DNA from 4 places in the Arthrobacter sp. 05T410 genome. Region 2 is predicted to be linked to each of the others. Evidence: riboswitches for the same ligand, from Rfam matches in the RefSeq annotation. Region 2 holds a riboswitch; each other region holds the start of a gene.
What was found. Region 2 has a riboswitch for S-adenosylmethionine ahead of AC1DFR_RS15710 (DUF1737 domain-containing protein). Riboswitches for the same ligand answer to the same signal wherever they lie in the genome.
Positions count from the first base shown of each region.

Region 1: another riboswitch for S-adenosylmethionine. It lies ahead of AC1DFR_RS09605 (aminotransferase class V-fold PLP-dependent enzyme); the one in region 2 lies ahead of AC1DFR_RS15710 (DUF1737 domain-containing protein).
Region 3: another riboswitch for S-adenosylmethionine. It lies ahead of AC1DFR_RS17950 (methionine ABC transporter ATP-binding protein); the one in region 2 lies ahead of AC1DFR_RS15710 (DUF1737 domain-containing protein).
Region 4: another riboswitch for S-adenosylmethionine. It lies ahead of metX (homoserine O-acetyltransferase MetX); the one in region 2 lies ahead of AC1DFR_RS15710 (DUF1737 domain-containing protein).

Region 1 is NZ_JBFTLP010000005.1:182,663-187,465, reverse strand. It holds gene AC1DFR_RS09610 (class I SAM-dependent methyltransferase) at 1-536, opposite strand, end outside; gene AC1DFR_RS09605 (aminotransferase class V-fold PLP-dependent enzyme) at 618-2,057, opposite strand; SAM riboswitch class IV at 2,092-2,205, opposite strand; gene hisN (histidinol-phosphatase) at 2,283-3,113, opposite strand; gene rsgA (ribosome small subunit-dependent GTPase A) at 3,190-4,305, opposite strand; gene aroA (3-phosphoshikimate 1-carboxyvinyltransferase) at 4,289-4,803, opposite strand, start outside.
Region 2 is NZ_JBFTLP010000013.1:79,503-84,305, forward strand. It holds gene AC1DFR_RS15690 (UDP-N-acetylglucosamine 1-carboxyvinyltransferase) at 1-195, shown strand, start outside; gene AC1DFR_RS15695 (glutamate--cysteine ligase 2) at 247-1,431, shown strand; gene AC1DFR_RS15700 (O-succinylhomoserine sulfhydrylase) at 1,467-2,675, opposite strand; gene AC1DFR_RS15705 (rhodanese-like domain-containing protein) at 2,676-3,095, opposite strand; gene AC1DFR_RS15710 (DUF1737 domain-containing protein) at 3,092-3,400, opposite strand; SAM riboswitch class IV at 3,428-3,541, opposite strand; gene AC1DFR_RS15715 (ATP-grasp domain-containing protein) at 3,860-4,803, shown strand, end outside.
Region 3 is NZ_JBFTLP010000019.1:28,325-33,127, forward strand. It holds gene sfnG (dimethylsulfone monooxygenase SfnG) at 1-16, opposite strand, end outside; gene acs (acetate--CoA ligase) at 27-2,252, opposite strand; gene AC1DFR_RS17945 (CoA-binding protein) at 2,560-2,985, shown strand; SAM riboswitch class I at 3,083-3,173, shown strand; gene AC1DFR_RS17950 (methionine ABC transporter ATP-binding protein) at 3,313-4,122, shown strand; gene AC1DFR_RS17955 (methionine ABC transporter permease) at 4,115-4,780, shown strand.
Region 4 is NZ_JBFTLP010000002.1:281,143-285,945, forward strand. It holds gene AC1DFR_RS03685 (CPBP family intramembrane glutamic endopeptidase) at 1-555, shown strand, start outside; gene AC1DFR_RS03690 (VOC family protein) at 730-1,368, opposite strand; SAM riboswitch class IV at 1,538-1,653, shown strand; gene AC1DFR_RS03695 (bifunctional o-acetylhomoserine/o-acetylserine sulfhydrylase) at 1,715-3,031, shown strand; SAM riboswitch class IV at 3,215-3,330, shown strand; gene metX (homoserine O-acetyltransferase MetX) at 3,342-4,481, shown strand; gene AC1DFR_RS03705 (MFS transporter) at 4,648-4,803, shown strand, end outside.

The DNA.
Region 1 (4,803 bases), on a different contig from region 2:
TTGTGGACGTCCCCGGCGTGCATGATCCGGGAGAGCCGGTGCACCCAGGGCACGCTGGTGTCCAGCTGGTTCCAGATCAGACCCAGCACGCCGTGCGGCCGCAGGATCCGGGCAATCTCGGCGCTTGCCAGGCCGGGGTCGCACCAGTGCCACGCCTGGGCGACCGTGACCAGGTCAAAGGACTCCGGCTCGAGACCGGTGTCCTCGGCGCTGCCCTCGATGGCGGTGACGTCCGGCAGGGTCCGGCGCAACTGCCCGAGCATGTCGGCAGAGGGGTCCACGGCCACCGTGCCCAGTCCGCGTTCCGCCAAAAGGGAGGTGAACTTCCCGGTGCCCGCGCCAATGTCCGCGGCGTCCCTGGCTCCCGCCGGGACCAGCCAGTCGGCTGACTCCTGCGGATAGCCGGGGCGGACGCGCTCGTAGTGCTCCCCGCCGTCCTGGAAGCTTTGTCCGAGTTCCTGGCGCCGCTCGCTGTGCAGCTTCGGTCCGCTGTGCAGCTTGGGTCCGCTGTGGAGCCTGGGTCCGGCGCTTGCCACGTGCGATCTCCTTCGGGAAGGTCCTGCTTGTTACAGATACCTTTCGAATTTACCGCACCCGCGCCGGGCCCTGATCCTGCGCTAGTCGAGGGTGCAGGGCGCAGCGCCGGCGGTGCCCGGGGTGTTCGGCGCCCAGTGGGGGTAGCTGCGGGTATCGTTGGCCGGCACCCAGCGGCCGGCGTCCACCACGTAATCCCAGCCGAGTCCGTTCTGCCGCAGCTGCTGCAGGCCGGCCAGCAGGCGTTCGGCGTCCTCCAGCCGTGAGCCGAGGCCGAAGCTGGCCCGCAGGGAGCCGGCGGGCAGGCCGAGCCGCTTGAGCAGCGGGTGGGCGCAGAAGCGGCCGTCGCGCAGGCCAATGCCGTGTTCGGCCGACAGGTAGGCGGCCACCAGTCCGGCGTCGTAGCCTTCCACGGAAAAGTTCACGACGCCGATCGTGCCGGTGTCCGGCTGATCGCCTCCAGTGGACGAAGCGGAGGAAGAATCGGAAGCCGAATCGGCAAAGATCCGGTGCACGGTTACCCCTTCGATGCCCTGGAGGCCCTCGACGAGGAAGGACCGGATGGCGTCCTCGTGGGCCTGCCACTGCTCCGGGTCCAGGGCTGCAATGACCTGGGTGGCGCGGGCGAGGGCCGCCGCACCGAGGACGTTCGGCGAGCCGCCCTCGTGCCGGGCAGGTCCCGTGGTCCAGCTGACGGAGTCGAGCCGGGCATCGCGGACCGCGCCGCCGCCGGCCAGGTGCGGGGTGCCGGCGTCGAGCCAGTCCGTCCGCCCCACCAGCACGCCGGCGCCGAACGGGGCGTACAGCTTGTGCCCCGAGAAGGCGAGGTAATCGACGTCGTCCGCGGCGATATTGATCCGCCGGTGCGGGGCGAGCTGCGCGGCGTCGACAACGATCCTGGCGCCGTATTCGTGCGCCAGTGCGGCCAGGGTCCGGATCGGGAGGATCTCTCCGGTGACGTTGGAGGCGCCGGTGACGGCCAACAGGCTGACGCCGCCGCGGGCGAGTTCGTCGCGCAGGCGGTCCACGGTGGCCGCGAGGGTGGCGGCGGCCACGACGCTGCGGTGCGGGACATTCTGCCAGGGCAGGAGGTTGGCGTGGTGTTCGATGTCGAGGTAGAGGACCTCGCCCGCGGGCCGCCCGTCGCGCAGCGGCAGGCAGCCGGCCAGCAGGTTCAGGGAATCGGTGGTGTTGCGCGTGAAGATCACGGAATCGCCGGGCCGGCCGCCCACGAAGTCCCGCACGATGTCCCGGGCGTTCTCGTAGACGGAGGTGCTGATCTGCGATGCGTAGCCGGCCCCGCGGTGCACGCTTGCGTAGTACGGCAGGATTTCGTTCAGGTAGGCCGAGACCACGGACAGGGCCGGGGCGGAGGCGCCGTAGTCGAGGTTGGCGTAGCGCGCGTGGCCGCCGGTGATCAGCGGGGCCTGGATTTCGGCCCCGGTGACGGCTGCCAGCGGGCGGGCCGCGAGGGCAAGCCGTGCATGGAATTCAGGGGCAACGGGGAAAATGGCAGTTGTCATGGGACCTCACTCGAACAGGACCCCACACAGTGGGAATCCGCGCTTGCCGGGTCCGTTCCGGACCGGCCAGGTCGTCACCCGGGGCACCCCACCGCGACTGGAGGGTTGCCGGCCAGCAAACCGGGGTTTAGCGCTGGCACTCGTGACCTGCATCGAGCGTAGGACATCGGCGCAGCCGGGGAAAAGGCGGCCGCCGATTGTGAAGCGGATTATTACGGGCGCGGATCAGTTGTTCGGGTGGGCCTGAAAGAGGTCGTCGAGTCCGGGGTTGAGCCGCTTGAGCACTTCCGAGTGCAGGATCGAATTGGTGGCCAGGGCGTTGCCGCCGAAGGGGCCGTCCTCGCCTTCGAGCGAGGTGAAGCGGCCGCCGGCCTCGGTCACGATCGGCACCAGGGCGGCCATGTCGTAGAGATTCAGCTCGGGTTCGCAGGCGATGTCCACGGCGCCCTCGGCCACGAGGCAGTACGACCAGAAGTCACCGTAGGCGCGGGTCCGCCACACTTCCTCGGTCAGGCCCAGGAACTCATCCAGGTTCCCGCGTTCCTTCCAGCCGCCAAGGCTGGAGTAGGACAGCGAGGCGTCCTCGAGATTGGAGACGTTGGATACCTTCAACCGTGTGGCGGCGGCGAGCGAGCGGCCCGTGTAGGCGCCCGCACCCTTGGCGGCCCACCAGCGCTTGCCCAGTGCCGGCGCGCTGACGACGCCGACCACCGGCTCGCCCTCATCGACGAGGGCGATCAGGGTGGCCCAGACCGGGACGCCGCGGACAAAGTTCTTCGTGCCGTCGATCGGGTCGATGATCCACCGGCGGGAACCGTGGCCCGAGCTGCCGAACTCTTCGCCCAGGACCGCGTCACGCGGACGTGACCGGGAGAGCTGGCCGCGGATGGCCTCTTCCGCGGATTTGTCGGCATCGGTGACGGGTGTGAGGTCGGGCTTCGTCTCGATCCGAAGGTCGAGCGCCTTGAAGCGGCTCATGGTCTGGGAATCGACCGAATCTGCCAGTACATGGGCAAGGCGCAGGTCATCGTTGTAGCTCGAAGCGGGTTGGCTCATGGTTCCAAACTACCGTCAAACCGGGCTGCCGGGCGGGAGGCCGCGGCTCGGCGCCGCCGCCCCGTTGCCGGTCCGGCTAGGAGACGGTGCCCAGTTCCTTGGTTTCCTGCGCTTCCATCCGCGGGTCCGTGCCCAGCAGCCGGCGCAGGGACGCGAGCCTGGCCGGTCCCGAGGGCCCCGCGTGCCCGGCCGCAACCCACTTGTCGACGCCGCAGTTGACGGCCGTGGAGTCATGCTTGCAGCCGCGTTCGCAATCATCGGTGCCGGGTTCCAGGTCCGGGAAGGAACGCAGGATCCGGTCCGGGTCCACGTGGGCCAGACCGAAGGACCGGATGCCGGGGGTGTCGATGATCCAGCTGCCGGCCGGGGCATCGTTGACTTTGAGCGCCAGTGCCGAGGAGGACGTGTGGCGGCCGCGGCCGGTTACCGCGTTCACGCCTCCTGTGGCCCGCTCGGCCCCGGTCAGGGCGTTGACCATGGTGGACTTGCCGACGCCGGAATGGCCCAGCATCACGGTGACCTTGCCGTCGAGGTAGTCGCGCAGCTGGGATACCGCGTCCTTGTCGAGCCGGGCGGAAAGCCCGTCGTCGGAGCGGGCGTCGATGCCGGAAGCGGCGGAGTCGGCGGTCTTGGAGATGATGACGGGGAAGTCGAGGTGCTGGTAGTTGGACAGCAGCTCGGCGGGATCCTTGACGTCGGCCTTGGTGACGAGCAGCAGCGGCTCAATGCCGGCGTCGTACGCGGCCACCAGCGCGCGGTCGATGAAACCGGTCCGCGGCTCGGGGTTGGCGGCGGCGACCACCACCACCAGCTGGTCGGCGTTGGCCACGACGGCACGTTCGATCGGGTCCGTGTCGTCGGCGCTGCGGCGCAGCAGCGTCTTGCGGTCCTGGATCTTGACCAGCCGCGCCAGGGTGTCGGGCTCGCCGGTGACATCCCCGACCAGGGAGACGAAGTCGCCGGCAACCACCGGGTTGCGGCGCAGTTCCCGGGCCCGGGCCGCGATGATCTTGCGTTCGTCCGCGGTCCCCTCGCCGACGACGGCGGTGTAGCGGCCGCGGTCAACGGTGATGATGCGTCCGGTGACGGCGTCGTCGTAGCTGGGCCGGTCCTTGGTGCGGGGCCGTGTGCCCTTCTTGTTCGGCCGGATCCGGACGTCGGACTCGTCCCAGGAATCAGTGCTGCGTGCCACCGGCGGTGTCCTCATCTGCGGCGGGTCCCTGGGCCAGCATCGCTTCCCAGAGTTGCGGGAAATCGGGCATGGTCTTGGCCGTGGTTGCGATGTCCTCGACTTCCACGCCGGGTACGGCAAGGCCGAGGATGGCGCCGGCGGTTGCCATACGGTGGTCCGCGTAGCTGTGCACCACACCGCCGTGCAGCGCGGCCGGGCGGATGATGAGGCCGTCGGGGGTTTCTTCGGCGTCCCCGCCGAGGCGGTTGATTTCGGCGACGAGGGCGGCGAGCCGGTCCGTTTCATGGCCGCGGAGGTGGGCGATGCCGCCCAGCCGTGAGGGGCCGGTGGCGAGGGCGCACAGCGCGGCTACGGTGGGGGCGAGTTCGCTGGTTTCGTCGAAGTCGCCGCCCTTGATCTCCGGGCCTCCGCTGACGGTCAGGGTGCCGCCGTCAACCGTCACCGTGGCGCCCATAGCGGTCAGGATTCCGCGCCAGAGATCACCCACCTGGGTGGTTT
Region 2 (4,803 bases):
GGGCCCAGCAAGTGGCGAGCGGCCGAGGTGGGCTGCCCGCCTGCCCTCCGCCCCGCCGCCTGCCTGCTGCTGGCCATGCTGGCGGCCCGTGGCGTCTCGGAGCTGCGGAACATCTATGTCATTGAACGCGGCTATGAGGACCTGGCTGAGCGGCTGAACACCATCGGGGCGAAGATCGAGTATTTCCAGGACTGAGCCCCGCGTTGGTGTGGGGCGTTTCGGCGGATCCTGACGCACAATAGATTCATGCGCACCTTCGGCGTGGAGGAAGAACTGCTGATAGTGGACCCCGAATCGGGGATGCTGCTTGCCCTCGCTGACCTCATGCTGCCGAGTCTGGTGCCGCCGCAACAGGAAGCCGCCAGGGTTCTCCCGGCACAGAAACCGGTCCACGAAGGCGCCGACTTCAGCTACGAGCTCAAGCTCGAACAGATCGAGACCCAGACGCATCCGTGCCTGGAATACACGGAACTGCTCCGGCAGCTCAGGCGTGGCCGGTCCCTTGCGGACCAGGCCGCCCGGGCGCACGGCGGCCGGGTCGCGGCCCTGGCCACGTCGCCCCAAGGCTCAGCCACCCACCTGACGCCGAATCCGCGCTATATGACCATGCAGCAGCGCTTCGGGCTCACCGTCCGGAACCAGCTGACCTGCGGCCTCCACGTCCACACCTTTGTGGAGTCTCCGGAGGAGGGCGTGGCGGTAATGGACCGGATCCGCGACAAGCTGGCCGTGCTGATAGCACTCAGCGCGAATTCCCCCTACTGGAACGGGGCCGAGACCGGATTCGAAAGCTACCGCACCCAGGCCTGGAACCGCTGGCCGGGCTCGGGTCCCACGATGATCTTCGGCAGCCTGCCCGTCTACCGCCGCGTGGTCACCCGGCTGGTCGAAAGCGGCGTCCTGATGGATGAGGGGATGGTCTATTTCGACGCGCGGCTGGCCCGGCAGCATCCCACCGTGGAGATCCGGGTCGCGGATGTCTGCCTGCGGGCCGAGGATGCCGCCCTGATTGCCGTACTGGTGCGCGCCCTCGTGGAGTCGGCCGCGCGGGAATGGGACGACGGCGTCGATCCCGCCCCGGTGCCTACGCTGCTGCTGCGGATGGCCGCGTGGCAGGCCAGCAATTGCGGACTGCGCGGGGAGCTCCTGGACTTCGGAACCTTCACCCCGGCCCCGGCCGCGGACGTGGTCAGGGCGCTCGTGGACTTCGTGGCCCCGGTGCTTGAGGAACAGGGCGAGCTGGAACTGGCGCGCGAGGGCGTCGAGCGGATTCTGGCAGAGGGCACCGGTTCGCAGCTGCAGCGCGGCCCGTTCCGGGCCGGCGGCCTGCCCGCCGTCGTCGAGCGGGCCATCGAACTGACCACCGAGGGGCCCGTCGCCGAGGGGCCGGCAGACAATCGTTCGGCCCTGGGCCGGTTGCGCCCGGCCTGACCGGGAGCCCGCAACACTTGCGGGTGCGGGATGCCCTAGACCTGCTTGAGCGCCTGGCCGAGGTCGCGGATCAGGTCCTCGACGTCCTCCAGGCCCACCGAGAGCCGGACCACGCCGTCGCTGAGCCCGATCGCCGCGCGGCCTTCCGGGCCCATCGCACGGTGCGTGGTGGTGGCCGGGTGCGTGATGAGCGTCTTGGCATCCCCCAGGTTGTTGGAGATGTCGATGATCCGCAGCGCGTCCAGGAGTGCGAACGCGGCCTGCTTCGCCGTGCGCCCGGGGGAGGGCTGCAGTTCCAGGGTGAGCACGGTCCCGCCGGCCTTCATCTGCTGCACTGCGAGCGGGTACTGCGGGTGGGACGGCAGCAGCGGGTACTTTACCCAGCCGACCGCGGGCTGTCCCTCGAGCCATTCGGCCAGCCGCAGCGCGGAGGCCGAGGAATGGTTGACGCGCAGGGCCATGGTCTCCAGGCCCTTGGTGAGCACCCAGGCGTTGAACGCCGAAAGCGCCGGACCGGTGTGCCGCATGAGCTGCTTGACGGGCCCGTCGATGAATTCCTTGGTGCCCAGGATGGCCCCGCCCAGGACGCGGCCCTGGCCGTCGATGTGCTTGGTGCCGGAGTAGACCACCACGTCCGCGCCGAGGTCGCCGCAGCGCTGGAGCAGCGGGGTGGCGAAGACGTTGTCAACCACCACCGTGGCGCCGGCCGCGTGCGCCAGTTTGCTCACGGCGGCGATGTCCACGATTTCCTGCATCGGGTTCGACGGCGACTCGAAGAACACCGCCGTGGTCGGCTCGGACAGCGCGGATTTCCACTGCTCCAGGTCCGGGCCGTCCACGAAGACCGTCTCGACACCCCAGCGCGGCAGGATTTCGTTCAGGATCACGAAGCACGAGCCGAACAGCGAGCGGGCCGCGACCACCCGGTCGCCGGCCGCCAACAGCGCGCCCAGGGCGGTGAAGACGGCGGACATGCCGGACGCCGTCGCGAAACACGCCTCCGTTCCCTCGAGCAGCCGGAGCCGCTCCTGGAAGGTGGCGACGGAGGGGTTGCCGTAGCGGGAGTAGACGAAGCGCTCGTCCTCACCGGTGAAGGCGCGCTCGGCGGCGGCCGCGGACTCGTAGACGAATCCTGAGTTGAGGAAGATCGGCTCGGTGGTTTCCTGGAAGCCGGTGCGGTCAAGGCCGCCACGGACAGCCTGGGTGTCGGCCGCCCAGCCGGCGGCGTCGGGATTGAAAGTCACTTAGATCTTTCCGAGGTTGGTGGGCAGGCCGCGGTTCTTCCAGCCATTGACGGTGCGTTCGCCAAAGCGGTCGGTCTCGCCTTCGAAGCCCTCAAGGACGTTGTACGAGATGTAGCCGGCGGCCGTCGCGGCAGTCGCGGCCGCGATCGACCGGGCACCGGAACGGCAAAGGAACACCAGTTCGACGGCGGTGTCCTCCGGCGCCTGCTGCCTTAGCTGTTCCACGAAGTGCGGGTTCGGCGTGCCGCCGGCGAGGTTCCACTGGATGAAGAGCGGATCGTTGCGGCTCTCGCCCGCGGCCGCGGTGTCCGGGATGCCGATGTGGGCCCATTCGCCCTCGGTCCGGACATCCACCAGGATGGCTCCGGCCTCCAGCTTGGCCCACGCCTCCTGCGGGCTGAGGTCTCCGGCGTAGCTCATGCGTGGCCCGCGAAGGCCCCGTCGGCGCCAAATTCGTCGGCGTCGAGCTCATCAACCGCATTGGCCACGGCGGCGTCCGCACTGGCAATCGCGGCCGGCAGGACCAGCGCCTGCGCCACGATCACGGTGCTTCCGTTGAAGCTGGCGGCGGGGCTTCCATGCAGCACGTAGCCCTCGGCCAGGGCGGCTGACACCCGCTCGCAAAAGGCGCGGTCATCCGCCCCGGTGAACAGGCGGTAGGCCAGCCTCTCCTCGCCCCCGGATGCTGAACCGGGTGCTGTGCCGGGTGCGGCTGTTGTGGGTATTGACGTGTCGGGCACGACGGATCTCCTCTTTCACGCTTGCAGCTCGAATTCTCGAATGCCGAGTATTCACCTGAGGCACCCCGCCGCGAAAGGGAGGGTTGCCGACCGGCCAGTCAGGGCTTGGCACCGGTTCTCATTACTCCCCAAAAACGTAACACCTGCGACGCCGGCCCGCACCGCCGCCGTCGTCATGTTCCGTAACCGGACCGCGGCCCGGGCGAGTAGTGGCGGGCTCCAGTTTCGGGTACAGCCCACTCGTGTCTGCCGGGACGTTTCGCCGTTTACTGGGGGGATTAGGCCCGACGAGTCGGCCGGAGCTGCAGGTGATTCGAGCAATGTGTGAATCAAGCAGTCCCGGAATCGACCCGTCTGTCCATCAACAGGCTGTCTGGGAATCGGTGGCTGGAACGGTCGGAGCCGCAGCCGCGGTCCGGCCGCTGACGGCGGAATGGAGCAATCGTGGGCCCGCGCATACTCGTTACCGGGATTACAAGCGCCGCCGGACGGGCCGTCGCGGCCCAGCTCGAAGCCCGGGGCCTCCCGTACCTCGGCTCCGACGCCCGTGCCGACACCCGCCAGGCCGGGGAGGCTCCCGCCGCCGCGGTCAGGCTCCTGCCGGCGACGAACCCGGACATGGTCCTGGACCTGCGCCGGGTGGTGGACCGCGAAGCCATCAACGTCATCATTCCGACCCTCACCGTGGAACTCCCGGTCCTGGCCGCGGCCCGCGCCGGATTCGCCCAGGACGTGCGGATCATTGTGGCCGACCCCGCCGCGGTGGCCCTCGCCAACGACCACCTGTTCGCCACCTGGGCGCTGCAAGCGGCCGGCATCCCGGTGCCCCGGTTCGCGGTTCCGGGCGACCTCGCCGCCGCGCCGGCTTCCCTCGCCGGCCTCAGCGGCCCCGTGGTGGTCAAGCCGCGGGTCTTCAAAGGCTCCCATGGTATCCACCTGCTGGCCGGAACCGACTCCGTTAGCTGGAAGAACATGCCGGCGGGGCAACTGGTCCAGGAATTTATCCCGGGCGCCGACTATGTGTGCCTGGTGTTCGGCACCCCGGCACGCAACGCGATGGCGCCGGTGGCGGTGGTCCTCGAGAAGACCAGGACTCCGTATGGACGCGCCGGCAGCGACGAGGTCAGCCGCAGGGTGCCGGCGAACCAGGCCGGGGATGTGCGCAAGCTGGGCCTGGCCGCCGTCCGCGCGCTCGGACTGACCGGGCCGGTCCAGGTCCAGATCCGCCGCCGCACCGACGGAACGCCCGTGGTGCTGGGTGTCTGCGCGACCCTGGGGGAGAACAGCACCTGGGCCCCGGAAATGCTCGACGCCGTGCTCGCAACGTTCATGCTCCCGGCGTTCAACCCTGCCTCGTTCCGCCTGTGCCCGGCAGTGCCCGCGGACGC
Region 3 (4,803 bases), on a different contig from region 2:
TGCTGATCTCAGTCATGGGTGTTCCTTTACTTCCGGGTGGGGCTTGCTGTTGCCAGGATTTCCGCGGCGCGGTCGCGCAGCACATCCTGGATGCCCGCGATGGATGGTTCGTTCTGCAGCGAGGTGGTGTCGCCGAGCGTTGTGCCTTCGAACAGCTGGGTCAGCAGCCGGCGCATGATCTTGCCGCTGCGGGTTTTCGGCACGTCGGGAACGACGACGACGTCCCGCGGCTTGGCGATCGGCCCGATCTGCTTCGCGACGTGCGCCTTCAGCACACCCTGGATGTCGGGGGCGGCCGCCGAATCCTTCAGCACCACGAACGCGACGATCGCGTGGCCGGTCTTTGGGTCCTCGACCGGGCAGACGCCGGCCTCCACCACGTCCGGGTGGGCGACGAGCGCCGATTCGACCTCGATGGTGGAGAGCAGGTGTCCGGAGACGTTGAGGGTGTCGTCCACCCGCCCGAGGATCCAGATGTCGCCGTCGTCGTCATACTTGGCGCCGTCACCGGCGAGGAACCAGCCCTGCTCGGCGTATTGGCGCCAGTACGAATCGAAGTAGCGGCGCGGGTTGCCCCAGACCGTCCGGGCGATCGCCGGGCCGGGGGAGTCCACCACGATGAAACCCTGGACGCCGGGCGGCACCGTGTTGCCGGCGTCGTCCACGATGCGCGTGCTGACGCCGGGCAGCGGGCGGGCCGCGCAGCCGGGCTTGAACGCGGCGTCCGTCGGTGCCGGGGAGAGGATGGTGGCGCCGGTTTCGGACTGCCACCACGTGTCCACCACGGGGGCGGTGCCGGCGCCGATGTTGGTCCGGAACCAGCGCCAGGCCTCGGGGTTGATGGCCTCGCCTACCGTGCCGAGAAGACGGATAGAGGAGAGGTCGTACGTGTCCGGGACGCCGTCCGGGAACCAGCCCATGAGGGAGCGGACCAGGGTGGGCGCGGTGTAATACTGCGTGACCGCGTAGCGTTCGATGATCTCAAAGTGCCGGCCCGGGTGCGGGGTGTTGGGCGTGCCCTCGAAGATGACCTGCGTGGCGCCGTTGGAGAGCGGGCCGTAGAGCTCATAGGTGTGCGCGGTGACCCAGGCGAGGTCGGCCGTGCACCAGTGCACGTCCTCCTCCCGCAGCGCGGGGTCGGGGTTGCTGAACAGGTGCTCGAAGCTCCATGACGCCTGTGTGAGGTAGCCGCCGGAGGTGTGGACCAGGCCCTTGGGCTTGCCGGTGGTGCCGGAGGTGTACATGATGAACAGCGGCGTCTCGGCGTCGAACGCCTCGGCTTCGTGAGTCTCGGAGGCGGTGCCGACGGCGTCGTGCCACCACACATCGCGGCCGGCGGTCATCGGAACGGTGTCCAGTTCGTCCGCGGGAGTGGTCCGGTTGACCACCAGGACGTGTTCGATGGCGTTGTCGCCGGAGACGGCGGCGTCCGCGTTGTCCTTGACCGGCACGGCGGTGCCGCGGCGGAACTGGCCGTCGGTGGTGACCAGGAGCTTGGCGCCGGTGTCCTCCACCCGGAACTTCAGGGCCTCGGCGGAGAATCCGCCGAAGACCAGGGAATGGATGGCACCGATCCGGGCCACCGCGAGGGTGATGATCACGGTTTCGGGGATGACGGGGAGGTAGATGACCACCCGGTCGCCCTTGGTGATACCGAGATCCAGGAGGGCATTGGCGGCTTTGGAGACCTCGCGCTGGAGTTCGGCGTAGGTGACGGCACGGCGGTCGCCGGGCTCGCCCTCAAAGTGCAGGGCCACCTTGTCTCCGCGCCCCGCCGCTACGTGGCGGTCGACGCAGTTGTAGGCGACATTGAGCCTGCCCCCTTCGAACCAGGTGATCTGCGGTCCGGTGCCGGCCTCGACGTCGGCCGGGATCCGGCGGTGCGCGGTGTGCCAGGGCTTGGTTTGCTCCGTCGCGCCGCCGGGCAGGTCCGCCCAGTCGAGGCGGAGAGCCTGGGTTTCCCAGAACGCAACCGTCTCTGCCTGGACAGTTCCCGCGGTCGCGGCGCCGCCGTGCCGGGGAAGGTGGTTTCCGAAGGTGGTGCTGCGGTGACGCGCCGGCCCATCGGCGGGGACGCCGTGCACTGCGCCGTCCGTGGACTCGTTCAGGGACCATCCCGAAGAGCCGCGAGAGGAGCCGGGCGCGTCACGCAGCCCTGCTTCGTTCGCCGTCGCGTCCGAAGTGGTTTGTGGGAATGCCTCGGACGCAGTCCGGGCAAAGGTGGGCAGGGCGGAAGAATTCTCAGGGGTCATTGCTGCACTCCATCGGTCCTGGCAGTAGCACCCTTTGTTGCTCCGGCTCCCTCGAATTTCACCGAAGGAGGGCGGAGCGGTTGCGTGGGAATGGTCGTCTCACGTCACCGGGGGGTTGCTGCGGCGTCATCGATCCAGGTCTCTCGGCCGCTCGGGATGGTCACTACCTACTAGAACTTCAGATGCACGATTCCGCAAAATCGGCGTCCGGGAGCGCCGTAATATTCGTTCACCCGGCGTGGGTCCGACCCAAATCATTCATTTATTCGACAATTGCCCGGAAAGGTCGCAGGAGTAAGGTTGATGCATGGCCCATGTTAACGATCCGGCAGTCATTGACCGCCTCATGCGAACCAAAGGCACGTGGGCGGTGGTCGGCCTCACCACCAACGAATGGCGCTCGGCGTATGAGGTCTCCCTCTATGTCCGGGACCGGATGGGCATGACCATCATTCCGGTCAACCTTCCGGGCGACGACGTCCACGGCGAGAAGGGGTACCGTTCCCTGACTGACATCCCGGCGGAGAAGCACCCGATCGACGTCGTGGACTGCTTCGTCAACTCCCACAGGGTGGGCGCAGTCATAGACGAGGCCATCGCAGTAGGCGCCAAGGCCGTCTGGCTGCAGCTGGGCGTCTTCGACGACGCCGCGACGGACCGGGCCAAGGCCGCCGGGCTGGACGTCGTCGTGAACGCGTGCCCCGCCCGCGAAGGCTGGCGCGTGGGCATCTAACGGCCCGGGAATGACGATCAACAGATCGGGAAGAGTCGGTTACAAAATGTGACCGGCTTTTTCTGTATCCGGCCTCCTGCCGTGTGAGATGGACTCGTAACCATCCCGAGCGGCTGAGAGATCTGGCTCCGTGACGCCGCAGCAACCCCCTCCTTTGAGGACGGTGCTACCGCCAGGACCGATGGAGAACCACTGTGTTCTGAGGCTCCCCGGCTTCGCTCAGCGCTGCCCGGAAGCCAGGACCCAGGGCTTTCCTCGGGCGAGCCCGGAGGAAATCATGAACACGCAGACAGCGGCAGCGCCGCGGCCCCGAGCGGGTGGGGGCCTGTGATCGAGATCCAGAACGTCCGCACGTCATTCGCTTCGGCCGCGGGACCTTTCACGGCCGTCGATGACGTCAGCCTGCACATCAGGCGGGGCACCATCCAGGGCATCATCGGGTTCTCCGGCGCCGGCAAATCCACGCTGCTGCGCAACATCAACCTCCTCGAGCGCCCGACGTCGGGCCGCGTCCTGGTGGACGGCGTGGACCTGGTGACCCTGTCCGACGCCGAGCTCCGGACCAAGCGGCATGACATCGGCATGATTTTCCAGCACTTCAATCTCCTCAACAACCTCACAGCCCAGGAAAATGTGGAGCTGTCCCTGAAGTTCGCCGGCGTCGGGAAGGCGGAACGCCGGCGGCGGGCCGCCGAAACCCTGGAAATCGTGGACCTCGCCGACAAAGCGGGAACGTATCCGGCCAAACTCTCCGGGGGCCAGAAACAGCGGGTGGCGATCGCCCGCGCCCTTGCCACCGGGCCCAAAGTGCTGCTCTGTGACGAGCCGACGTCGGCCGTGGATCCCCGGACGACGTCATCGGTCCTGCAATACCTGGCCGACGTCAACGCCGAATTCGGCATCACAATCGTGGTGGTCACCCACGAGATGAATGTCATCAAGGCCATCGCGGACAACGTCGCGGTCATGGAAGAAGGCCGGGTGGTGGAGCAGTTCGACCTCGCCGAACTCCAGCGCCCCGGTTTCCACCCGGCGACGTCGATCGGCCGCTACCTGGTCTCCGATGAGATCCAGCTGGACCGCTCCGGGAGGGGCACCCACACCACAGCCGCGTCGGAGGGCCTGATCAATGTTTGACCGCATCCTGGAAGTCCTGCCCGAAATCGGCGTCGCCATGGGACAGACCCTCACCATGCTGCTGGTGGCCATCCCGCTGGCGGTGCTGCTCGGGACACCGCTGGGTGTCCTGCTCTACACCATCGGTCCCAACGGGCTCAAGCACAGGCCAAAGCTGCACCGGGTCCTGGACGGGCTGGTCAACCTGCTCCGCTCGTTCCCGTTCCTGATCCTGCTGATCGCGATCATTCCCGTGACCAGGTTCATTGTCGGCACGACCATCGGCACGGCCGCCGTCATTGTCCCGCTGACCCTCAACGCCATTCCGTATTTCGCCCGCTTCGTGGAACAGAACCTGAGCCAGCTCGGCGGCGGAGTGGTCGAAGCGGCACGGTCCATGGGCGCCAGCCGGTCCCAGATCGTCCGGGACGTCCTGATTGTGGAGGCGAAGCCCGGACTCGTCAGCTCCATCACCATCATGACCGTCAGCTTCATCTCCTACTCGGCGATGGCCGGACTGGTGGGCGGCGGCGGAATCGGCGACTTCGCCATCCGGTACGGCTATTACCGCTACGAAACGCCGCTCATGATCACCGCCATTGTCCTGATGATCCTGCTGGTCACCATCGTTCAGCTGGGCGGATCCTATGTTGCCCGGCGCCTGGACAAGCGCCTCTGAGCGCCGGCAGCACCCTCGTCCCA
Region 4 (4,803 bases), on a different contig from region 2:
GTCCCGGTGGCCCTCGTGATCTATTTCCTCACCGAACACTGGCCGGCCGGTGAACGCGGAACCTCGGCGTTCCGAAGGATTGGCTTCGACTTCGCCCGGCCCGGCAAGGACCTCCTGCAGGGTCTCGGACTCGCCGCGCTCATCGGCATTCCGTCCCTGGGGCTCTACGCCGCCGGCCGGGCGCTGGGGATCACGACGGCGATCATCCCCAGTGCCCTGGACGCGTACTGGTGGACCGTGCCGGTGCTGGTCCTGTCCGCGATCCGGCACGCGGTGGTCGAGGAAGTGATTGTGGTGGCGTACCTGCTGGACCGGCTCGGGAAACTGGGCTGGAGCGTGCCGGCGGCCATCGCCGCCAGCGCCCTGCTCCGCGGCAGCTATCACCTGTACCAGGGGTTCGGGCCGTTCATCGGCAACGCGGTGATGGGCGTCGTCTTCGCGCTGTTCTACATCCGGACCAAACGGGTGATGCCGCTGGTGATCGCCCACGCCATCCTGGACACCGTGGCGTTCGTGGGGTTCAGCCTGTTCGGCAAGGCCGTGGGCCTGGGCTGAGTTCCCCGCAAAGCAAGGCGGGGTCCCTTCGGGCCCATCCGGAGCCCCCGGACGGGCGCGAAGTGGCCCCGCGTTGCTATTAGGAGCAGGCCTTAAATGATCTCGGCCGCCGTCTCCTAGGTGACATCGTTGGCACCTAAGAGATGGCGGCCGAAGCGTGGGGCAGGTGGAGCGTTAGATCGTGACCGCTCCGGAGGCGGTCTCGAAGGTGACAGAGAGGATGCCGGGAGTACCGTGCGGCGCGATCCAGTTCACGGCGACGTCTTCCAGCGGCTTTTCAACCGGTTCGCCCAGCCACTCCGTGACGCGCTCGGCCGAACCGGCAATGGTCAGTGCGGACATCTTGACATCGCTCGCGTAGGCGTTGGACGGGTGCAACTCCGGGTCGCCCTCCCACTTGAGCATGTATGGCACCTGGGGGTCGGCGATGAGCCCCAGGATGCCGATCTGCTTCCAGACCAATTCGCGGCCGTCGGGAAACTTCCGGTTGCCGTTGACGGCGGCGCGGCCGAGCCGCTCCTCGAACGGGGCCAGGTCGTCAACCTCGACGCACCAGCCCATCCAGCCGCCGCCGGCCTCGGAGCGTGCCCGGACGGCCTGGCCGAACGGGGCCTTGTCGGAGGCCGGGTGGTTCAGGACCTCCACGACTTCCAGGTACTTGTGTCCCGCGAGCGGGATAATCATGTTGCGTGTCCCGAAACGGGGGTGCACTCCACCCTTCACGGCTTCAACGCCGAGGGCAGACGCAATACGTTCAGTGGTGGCTGCCAAGCCATCGTGTTCACAGGCGTAAGAGACGTGATCCATGCGCATGCCATCATCTTGGCACTTTGTGATGGACCTCTCAGCTTAGGCTCCCCTAACCGTCATGGGACGTCCTGGGGCGCGGAACGCGGGGCCCCGGATGCTCCGTCACGGCGGCCGTCTTCATCTTCGTCACAAAGCTATCCAGGGCTCCGCCGCCATTCCTACACTGAAGTCAGGTCATGAGTGCCAGCGCACAGCCCCGGCTTGCTGGCCGGCAACCCTCGTATCGCGGTGGGGTGCCCCGGGTGAAGACCTGGCCGTCCGGCGCCCGCCGGAGGGCAAGCGCGGCGCCTGTTCCGGTTCGGGCCGAAAGCCCCGGCCGGTGCTGTGCCCAGTGACTCGAGGAGCACCAATGTCCAACGCCTGGTCCTTTGAAACCCGCCAGATCCACGCCGGCCAGGAGCCGGACAGCGCCACCGGCGCGCGTTCCCTGCCTATCTACCAGACGACGTCGTTCGTGTTCCCCAGCGCCGAAAGCGCCGCGAACCGCTTTGCGCTCGCCGAGCTCGCGCCCATCTACACCCGGATCGGCAACCCGACCCAGGATGCCGTCGAACAGCGCGTCGCCAGCCTGGAAGGCGGTCTCGCGGCGCTGCTGCTCAGCTCCGGCCAGGCCGCCGAGACGTTCGCCATCCTCAATATCGCCGAGGCCGGGGACCATGTGGTGGCCAGCCCCAGCCTCTATGGCGGAACCTACAACCTGCTCGCGCACACGCTGAAGAAGTTCGGCATCTCCGTGACCTTCGTGGCGGACCCGGACAACCTGGACCAGTGGCGGGACGCCGTCCAGCCCAACACCAAGCTGTTCTTCGGCGAAGTGGTCTCCAACCCCCGCCAGGACGTCCTGGACATCGAGGGCGTCTCCCGGGTGGCGCACGAGGCCGGCGTGCCGCTGGTTGTCGACAACACGCTCTCCACCCCCTACCTGATCCGGCCGATCGAGTGGGGCGCGGACATCGTGGTCCATTCCGCCACCAAGTACCTCGGCGGGCACGGCGCCGCGATCGCCGGCGTGATCGTGGACTCCGGCAACTTCGACTTCGGGAAGGACCCGGAGCGGTTCCCCGGCTTCAACACCCCCGACCCCACCTACAACGGCCTGGTCTACGCCCGCGACCTCGGAGCCGACGGCGCGCTGGGCGCGAATCTCTCCTACATCCTCAAGGCCCGGGTCCAGCTCCTGCGCGACCTCGGCTCCGCGGTGTCCCCGTTCAACGCCTTCCTCATCGCCCAGGGCATCGAAACGCTGAGCCTGCGCGTCGAGCGCCACGTGGCCAACGCCACGAAGGTGGCGCACTGGCTGGAGGGGCGGAACGACGTCGAATCGGTCGCCTACGCCGGGCTGCCGTCCAGCCCCTGGTACGAGCGCGGCCGCAAGTACGGGCCCAAGGGGACCGGCGCCGTCGTGGCGTTCAACATTGCCGGGGGAGCGGAGGCCGGCAAGCGGTTCGTCGATGCCCTCGAACTGCACTCGCACGTCGCGAACATCGGCGATGTCCGGTCGCTGGTGATCCATCCGGCGTCGACCACCCACAGCCAGCTCTCGCCCGAACAGCAGGTGATCGCCGGGGTGAACCCCGGGCTGGTGCGGCTTTCGGTGGGACTGGAGCACATTGACGACATCCTCGCGGACCTCGACGCCGGATTCCGCGCGGCCAAGTCCGCCTAGGCCGAAGCCCACGCCGAATTTCCCCACCTTTGCGGGCATGACACCGGGAATCGCCGGCACTCCGGGGCGACCCGCCGGTCACGGCTGTCAAAGGTGGGGAGTCTGCGGTGCTGACTGGTCCGGCTGTCACATGGAAGTCATAATCTTCGTCATTTCCGCACCCCGTTTCGTAGACTCGTACCAGGTCATGAGTGCCAGCGACAGCCCCGGCTTGCTGGCCGGCAACCCTCCTTTTGCGGCGGGGTGCCCCGGGTGAAGACCTGGCCTGCCGGTCAGCTGACGGCGGGCAAGCGCGAAGATAGGTCCTCACATGACGATTGCCGTCACCCGCACGGGTGTTCCCGAAACCAAACCATCCCGGACCCCTGACGGGACCGTCCAGTTCGTCAGGATCGGTGATCTGCAGCTCGAATCCGGGACTCCGTTGCCGGATGTGGTGCTCGCCTACGAGACGTGGGGGACCCTGAACGCGGACGCCTCCAACGCCGTGCTCATTGAACACGCCCTGACCGGCGACACACACGTGACCCGCGGCGAGAGCGGGGAGCCCGGCTGGTGGGAACAGCTCGCCGGACCCGGGGCTCCCGTGGACACGGACAAGTATTTCGTCGTTTCGATCAACATCCTGGGCGGCTGCTACGGATCCACCGGGCCTTCCACCCCGGCCCCCGACGGGCGCCCTTGGGGATCGCGGTTCCCGCTGGTCACCCTGCGGGACACCGCCGCCGCCGAGGCGCGGCTGGCCGATGCCCTGGGCATCGGCAGCTGGTACGCGGTGCTGGGCGGCTCGCTCGGCGGCGCGCGCGCCCTTGAATGGGCCGTCACGTTTCCCGGCCGGGTCCGGCGCTGCGCCGTGATTTCCGTCGGCGCCAGCAGCACCGCCGAACAGATTGCCTTCGCGCAGGCCCAGACGCTGGCCATCCGCCAGGACCCCCACTTCAAGGGCGGGGACTACTACGGCGGCCCGGAACCCGAAGCAGGGCTCGCCCTCGCCCGGCGCATCGCGCACATCACCTACCGCTCAGCGGCCGAACTGGACGGCCGGTTTGGCCGCAACGCCCAGGAGTCCGAGACGCCCCTGGAAGCCGGATCGCTGGCCGGACGCGGGCGCTACCAGGTGGAAAGCTACCTGGACCACCAGGGCAGCAAACTGGCCCGGCGTTTCGACGCGAACAGCTACATCGCGATCACCGAAGCCCTCATGAGCCACGATGTGTGCCGGGGGCGCGGAAGCCTCGGGGAGGCACTGGCTCCGGCCACCGCCGAGTTCCTGGTGGCGGCCGTGGACTCGGACCGCCTGTATTTCCCGGCCCAGTCCCGTCAACTGGCAGAGGCCCTGCCGGGCGGCCCGGAACTGCACATCATTGAAGCGCCGATCGGCCACGACGGCTTCCTGACCGAAATCGGCCAGCTCAGCGGGCAGCTCCGGGGGACCTTCTTCGGCCACTAGGCCGGCCCGCTTGTGCATTTTTGCAGATGCGCTCTGCACTAATGGCCGTTGAGGCTCAGGGCGGGAGCGTCCATACTCATGGGGAATGACGCCATGTGCCCTACATCACGGGCGTCCTCAGTCCAATGGTCCGCAGGGTGTCGAAGGCGACACCGAAGGAGTTCACATGAGCACGGAAAACGCCGCGACAACGCGCGCAGACGAGCCGGACGTCAAAACGTCCGGACTGAAGAAGGTAGTAACGGCCTCCATGGCCGGCACGGTGGTGGAGTGGTATGAATTCTTCCTCTACGCCTCCGCCGCCACGCTGGTCTTCGGCAAG